2 regions of the Streptomyces sp. Qhu_M48 genome follow, and region 1 is predicted to be linked to the other one. Evidence: riboswitches for the same ligand, from Rfam matches in the RefSeq annotation. Region 1 holds a riboswitch; the other holds the start of a gene.

Region 1 (3,398 bases):
GCAGATGTCGGCGACGTGCTCCTCGAAGACGCCGTGCGTGGACGGGTAGGTGATCATCAGCACGGACAGCTCGTCGCGGTACTGCGCGATCTTGGCGCGCAGGTCCTCGACGTCGACCTCGCCGTCGTCGGCCGTCTTCACGACGACGACCTTCATGCCGGCCATCACCGCGGAGGCGGCGTTGGTGCCGTGCGCGGAGGACGGGATGAGGCAGACCGTGCGCTGCTCGTCGCCGTTGGCGCGGTGGTAGGCGCGGACGGCGAGAAGACCGGCCAGCTCGCCCTGCGAACCGGCGTTCGGCTGGATCGAGACCTTGTCGTAGCCGGTGACCTCGGCGAGGCGCTCCTCCAGCTCGGTGATGAGCGTGACGTAGCCCTGCGCCTGCTCGACCGGGGCGAACGGGTGCATCTGGCCGAACTCGGGCCAGGTCACGGACTCCATCTCGGTCGTCGCGTTCAGCTTCATCGTGCAGGACCCGAGCGGGATCATGCCGCGGTCGAGCGCGTAGTCGCGGTCGGCGAGCTTGCGCAGGTAGCGCAGCATCGACGTCTCGGAACGGTGCGCGTGGAAGACCGGGTGGGTCATGTACGCGTCGGAGCGCAGCAGACCGGCGGGCAGCTGGTCCTCGGCGTCGGCGTCCAGGGCCTCGACGTCGGCGGTGACGCCGAAGGCGCCCCACACGGCGGCGAGCTGGGCGCGCCCGGTGGTCTCGTCGCAGGACATCGACACGTGGTCGGCGTCGACGCGGTAGAGGTTCACACCGGCCTCGCGGGCGGCGGCGACGACCTCGTCGGCCTTGCCGGGCACGCGGGCGGTCAGGGTGTCGAAGAAGGCGCCCTGGGTGAGCTCCACGCCTCCGGCGGTCAGGCCGGCGGCGAGGATCGCGGCGTACCGGTGGGTGCGGCGCGCGATGCCCTTGAGGCCCTCGGGGCCGTGGTAGACGGCGTACATGCCGGCCATGACGGCGAGCAGCACCTGAGCGGTACAGATGTTGCTGGTGGCCTTCTCGCGGCGGATGTGCTGCTCGCGGGTCTGCAGGGCCAGGCGGTAGGCGCGGTTCCCGTCGGCGTCGACGGACACACCGACCAGACGGCCGGGCAGGGAGCGGGCGTGCTTGTCCTGGACGGCCATGTAGCCGGCGTGCGGGCCTCCGAAGCCCATCGGCACACCGAAGCGCTGCGTCGTGCCCACGGCGATGTCCGCGCCCAGCTCGCCCGGCGAGGTGAGCAGGGTGAGCGCGAGCAGGTCGGCGGCGACGGTGACGATGGCACCGAGCTCGTGGGCGGCGTCGATCAGCGGCTTGATGTCGCGGACGGCGCCGGAGGCACCGGGGTACTGGAGGAGCACGCCGAAGACGCCGCGCTCGGCGATCTCGGCCGGGATGCCGTCGCCGAGGTCGGCGACGACGACCTCGACACCGGTCGGCTCGGCGCGGGTCTCGATGACGGCGATCGTCTGCGGCAGGGCGTCGGCGTCGATGAGGAAGACACCGTTCTTGACCTTGCCGACGCGCCGGGCGAGCGCCATGGCCTCGGCGGCCGCGGTGCCCTCGTCGAGGAGGGAGGCGCCGGAGGTGGGCAGCCCCGTCAGGTCGGCGACGACGGTCTGGAAGTTCAGGAGGGCCTCGAGGCGGCCCTGCGAGATCTCCGGCTGGTACGGGGTGTACGCGGTGTACCAGGCGGGGTTCTCCATCACGTTCCGCAGGATCACCGGCGGGGTGAAGGTGCCGTAGTACCCGAGGCCGATCATGGGCGAGAGGACCTGGTTGCGGTCGGCGAGCGTGCGCAGCTCGGCGAGCACCTCGGCCTCGGTGCGCGCGGCCGGCAGGCCGAGCGCCTCGGCGTTCTTGATCACGTCCGGGACGGCGGCGGCCGTGAGCTCGTCGAGGGAGCCGTAACCGACCTGGGCGAGCATCTTGGCGCGCGCCTCGGCGTCGGGCCCGATGTGCCGCTGCTCGAACGGAATGCCCTGTTCGAGCTCGGAGAGCGGAATGCGGTTGGCGGTCATGTACGGAGGCCTCCTGGTCGTCACGACCTGCGAGGGGCACCACGGCGCGGGTACCCGGACGGCCTCCCCCTCTGTCATCTCAACCTGAGAGTTTCACCGGCATGCTTCGCGGCACGCCGGCTTTCACCGTCGGTGAGAGCGCATGCCGTCGGACACCGCTCTGCTTTCCAGAGTGACCTCGTCCGCGCGGTACAGGGGCCTGAGAGATTCCGGGGAGGATTTGCTCCTTCGGCGCCCACCGGAAGGTTTCTCCGGGGGACTCTCCCGCACAGGGTCGACAGCCACAGCCAGCCTACCAGCGAGGTTGCGGCTCCCATCGCTCAAGTGGCCGACATCCCAGATGTGCACTTTCGTAGGGTGTAGAGCAGTTGCGACCAGTTGGAGGGACCGTGCAGACCGATATCGATCCGCGCAGCCTGATCGGCCGCAAGGCGTACGACCGGAGCGGGCACAAGATCGGAACCGTGGACGAGGTGTACCTGGACGACGCGACCGGCATCCCCGAGTGGGCGGCGGTCCGCACGGGCCTGTTCAGCCGGGACGCCTTCGTCCCCCTGGAGCCGAGCGACCTGCTCGACGACGGCCTCCACATCCCGTACGAGCGGGCGCTCATCAAGGACGCCCCCGACTTCGGCGTGGGCCGCCATCTCTCCCCCGAACAGGAGCTCCAGCTCTACCGCCACTACAGCCTCGCGCTCCCCCCGCCCCCCACGGACACCCCGGACACCGACTTCGGCCGCCTGGCGGGCCAGGACGGCCCGTAGCCCCTTCCCGCGGGGCGGCACGGGCGGTCCCACGCCCGTCCGCGGGCCGCCGCCCCCTACTCCCCGCCCACCAACGGCAACGCCTCCCCGGGCACGAGCTCGGGATCGTCCACCGCGAAGGTCCGTACCCGGCCCGGCTTCGACCCGGGCGACTCGAACCGCACCGTGACGCGCCCCACGCCGCTCCCCTGGACCCAGCCGGCCCCGTACACCGCGTGCCGCACGTCGTGCCCGGGCGACCAGTGCCGCTCCACGGCCCCCTCGGCCCCCGGCCCGGCGGGGGCCACGACCGCCGTCACGGCCCCGACGCCCTCCGCCGCCTCCCCCGAACCGGGGGAAGCTCCGGCCCCCGCCTCGGCGGCTGCCCCGGCCTCGGCCACCGCCTCCGCTTCGGCCTGCGCGAACAGATCCTCCTGCGTGTAGTCGGCCAGCCCACTCACCCCGACCCCCAGCAGCCGCACACCCCCCGTCGTGTCGACCCCCTCCAGCAGCCGCCCCGCCGCCTCCCGCACCACACCCGGGTCGTCCGTGGGCCCCCGGAGCGTCTCGGACCGCGTGAGGGTGGAGAAGTCGAACCGCCGGACCTTGAGGACGATGGTCCGTCCCGAGTGCCCCGAGGCCCGCAGC
Region 2 (3,398 bases), 3.7 Mb from region 1:
GTACTCGGCGCCGAACAGGTCCTTGATCCGGTCGATGGCGATCTGCTCGGCGACGTCGACGTGCTCGCAGCCACCGTAGTAGCGGCGGCCCGGGTAGCCCTCGGCGTACTTGTTGGTGAGGACGGAGCCCTGCGCCTCCATGACGGCGACCGGAGCGAAGTTCTCCGAGGCGATCATCTCGAGGGTGGACTGCTGACGGCGGAGCTCGGCGTCGACGGCGGCGGCGACGTCGGGGTCCAGCTCGTGGAGGGGAGTGTTCAGAAGCGACATGAATCGATCCCTAAGGGGTCTCGGGCCCGGTCTCAGTTCCCGGCGGAGAACGCGGTGTACTCGTCGGCGGAGAGCAGCTCGTCCGGCTCACCCGCGACGCGCACCTTGAACAGCCAGCCACCCTCGAACGGAGCCGTGTTCACCAGGGACGGGTCGTCCACCACGTCCTGGTTGGCGGCGACGACCTCACCCGTGACGGGGGAGTACAGGTCGCTCACGGACTTCGTCGACTCCAGCTCGCCGCAGGTCTCGCCCGCGGTGACCGTGGAGCCGACCTCGGGGAGCTGGGCGTAGACGACGTCACCGAGCGCGTTCGCGGCGAACTCCGTGATGCCGACGGTCGAGACGCCTTCCTCGGCGTCCGACAGCCACTCGTGCTCCTTGGTGTAGCGCAGCTGCTGGGGGTTGCTCATGGCCTGATTCTCCTGGATCGGGGGAGTGCTGATGCACGTGGGTCTTGCGGGGTGAGACGCGAAGTGAGACGGATACGTCACTTCTGGCGCTTGTAGAACGGCAGCGCCACGACCTCGTACGCCTCGTGGGTGCCACGGATGTCCACACCTACACCCTGGGTGCCGGGCGCGGCGTGCGCCGCGTCCACGTACGCGATGGCGATCGGCTTTCCGAGGGTCGGCGACGGGGCGCCGGAGGTGACCTCGCCGATCACCACGCCGTCCTTGACGACGGAGAAGCCGGCGCGCGGGACCCGGCGGCCCTCGGCGACCAGGCCGACGAGCTTGCGCGGCGGGGCGGTCTCGGCGCGCTCGGCGGCCTTCTCCAGCGCCTCACGGCCGACGAAGCGACCCTCGTTGGTCGTCTTCTCGAACTTCACGACCCGGCCGAGGCCCGCGTCGAAGGGGGTCAGCGCGGTGGTCAGCTCGTGGCCGTACAGCGGCATGCCCGCCTCCAGGCGGAGCGTGTCGCGGCAGGACAGGCCGCAGGGGATCAGACCGACCGGGGCGCCCGCCTCGGTCAGCGCCCTCCACACGCCCTCCGCGTGCTCGGGCTTCAGGAACAGCTCGAAGCCGTCCTCGCCGGTGTAACCGGTGCGGGCGATCAGGGCGGGCACGCCCGCGACCGTGCCGGGCAGACCGGCGTAGTACTTCAGACCGTCCAGGTCGGCGTCGGTCAGCGACTTCAGGATGCCGGGGGACTCCGGGCCCTGGACCGCGATCAGGGCGTACGCGTCGCGGTCGTCCCGGACCTCGGCGTCGAAGCCCGCCGCGCGCTCGGTCAGCGCGTCCAGGACGGTCTGCGCGTTGGAGGCGTTGGCGACGACCATGTACTCCGTGTCCTGGAGCCGGTACACGATCAGGTCGTCGAGGATGCCGCCGTCCTCCTGGCAGATCATCGTGTAACGGGCGCGGCCGACGCCGACCGTGGAGATGTTGCCGACCAGGGCGTGGTCGAGGAGCTCCACGGCCTGCGGCCCCGTGACGGTGATCTCGCCCATGTGGGAGAGGTCGAAGAGACCCGCCTTGGTGCGGACGGCGATGTGCTCGTCCCGCTCGCTGGCGTAGCGGAGCGGCATGTCCCAGCCCGCGAAGTCGGTCATGGTCGCGCCCAGCGAACGATGCAGGGCATCGAGGGCGGTCAGACGGGCAGTGCTCATGGGGTGGCTCCCGGGTCCCAAGGGCGGTTCGGTGACGAAACACATGACGGGCGAGGACGTCCTCCCCATCTGTCATGGAACCTGAGAGGTTCACCGAGAGCATCTCGTCGCCGTGAGAGCGGCACCGAGAGATCGGCTTGCACCTTGGGTGGGGACACGGCTGGGTGTCCCGCTTTTCAGATCTGCCTCATCCACGCGGTACGGGGCCTGAGAGATTCAAGGGAGGGTCTTGCTCCTTCGGCGTCCGGACACGTACGGCGTCCGGAACTCTCCCGCGCGGATTCGAGCGGCCGGTATGCGATTGTGTGGCGACTGTGCGCGCCTGGCGCGCACATCATTGCACGCGAGCCCGGCGGGGCATATCGCTTGTGTCTCATTACCGTTTCTTTACACTTTGTGGGCAAGGGTCTTCTCAGGCCCGGCAGGGGGAGAAGCGATGAGGTTCCAGCACACCGGCGCGTACGCGCCGAGTACCGGCATACCGTCCCAACGGGCCCGCGCCAGGACCCGCCGCCGCGGCCGGCTCCTGCGCGACCTGCGCGAGCGCGGCGGCCGGGGACCCCGCGCCCTCACCTTCGCCGCCGGGGACCTCGTGGTCGTCTCCGGACTGCCCGGCAGCGGCAAGTCCACCCTCATGAAGCGCGCCGCCGAGGGCACCGGCATCGACTCCCAGGACACCCGCGAGCGCTGGGAGGCCCGGATGCCCCGCCTCCTGCCGTACGCCGTCTACCGCCCCCTGGTCCGGCTCGCGCACTACGCCGGACTGCGCCGCGCCCTGCGCTCCGGCGCGAGCGTGGTCGTGCACGACTGCGGCACCCAGTCCTGGGTGCGCGGCTGGCTCGGCCGCGCGGCCCGCCGCCGGGGCAGATCCCTCCACCTGGTCCTGCTCGACGTCGCCCCCGACACCGCCCGCGAGGGCCAGCGCTCCCGCGGCCGGGGGGTCTCCTCCTATGCCTTCGCCCGGCACCGGCGGGCCGTCGGCCGGCTCGTCGCGGCCGCCGAGTCCGGCCGCCTGCCGCACGGCTGCGCCTCGGCGACCCTCCTCGACCGGGACGCGGCGGACTCCCTGCGGAGGATCGGCTTCCGCGACGCGGTCTGAGGAGGTTCCCGGCCCGCGAGGTGCCGGTCCTCCCGCCCCCGGAAGCGCTCGTACCCTTGTCTTCTGGCCACAGCGGCTCCGGGGCGGCGTTAGGGTGCTGCCCGGGGCGGCCGGTGCGGCAGGCCGTGCGAGAGGGGACGAGGGGACCGTGGACGTGACGTGGCCGGGCAACGAGCTCGAAGAGGTCCTTGCCGCCTCGCTCGGCAACCCCGAGGCGGGCGGACGCCTGGTCGAGGTGCTCGGCCGCAGCCCCGTCTGGGTGCCCCTGCCCAACGGCGGCGGACCCGACAGCCGTGACCTCGACCTCGCGACCATGGAGATAGACGGCGCGGCCTACGTCCCCGTCTTCAGCTCCGAACAGCAGTTCCTCGCCTGCGTCGGCGGCCACATGTCCTTCACCGTCGCCCCCGCCCGCGA

Evidence for each region. A riboswitch is a leader RNA that binds a small molecule or an ion and turns the genes downstream of it on or off. The one in region 1 is predicted to bind glycine.
Region 2: linked by a shared signal. The riboswitch ahead of gcvT (glycine cleavage system aminomethyltransferase GcvT) and the one ahead of gcvP (aminomethyl-transferring glycine dehydrogenase) in region 1 are both predicted to bind glycine.

The regions. Positions count from the first base shown of each region.
Region 1 covers NZ_CP195432.1:2,612,916-2,616,313, reverse strand. The annotation lists gene gcvP (aminomethyl-transferring glycine dehydrogenase) at 1-2,007, opposite strand, end outside; glycine riboswitch at 2,185-2,284, opposite strand; gene ACRRSS_RS12130 (PRC-barrel domain-containing protein) at 2,397-2,771, shown strand; gene ACRRSS_RS12125 (DNA polymerase IV) at 2,828-3,398, opposite strand, start outside.
Region 2 covers NZ_CP195432.1:6,361,123-6,364,520, reverse strand. The annotation lists gene glyA (serine hydroxymethyltransferase) at 1-270, opposite strand, end outside; gene gcvH (glycine cleavage system protein GcvH) at 303-683, opposite strand; gene gcvT (glycine cleavage system aminomethyltransferase GcvT) at 761-1,882, opposite strand; glycine riboswitch at 2,069-2,167, opposite strand; gene ACRRSS_RS28425 (AAA family ATPase) at 2,319-2,981, shown strand; gene ACRRSS_RS28420 (enhanced serine sensitivity protein SseB) at 3,130-3,398, shown strand, end outside.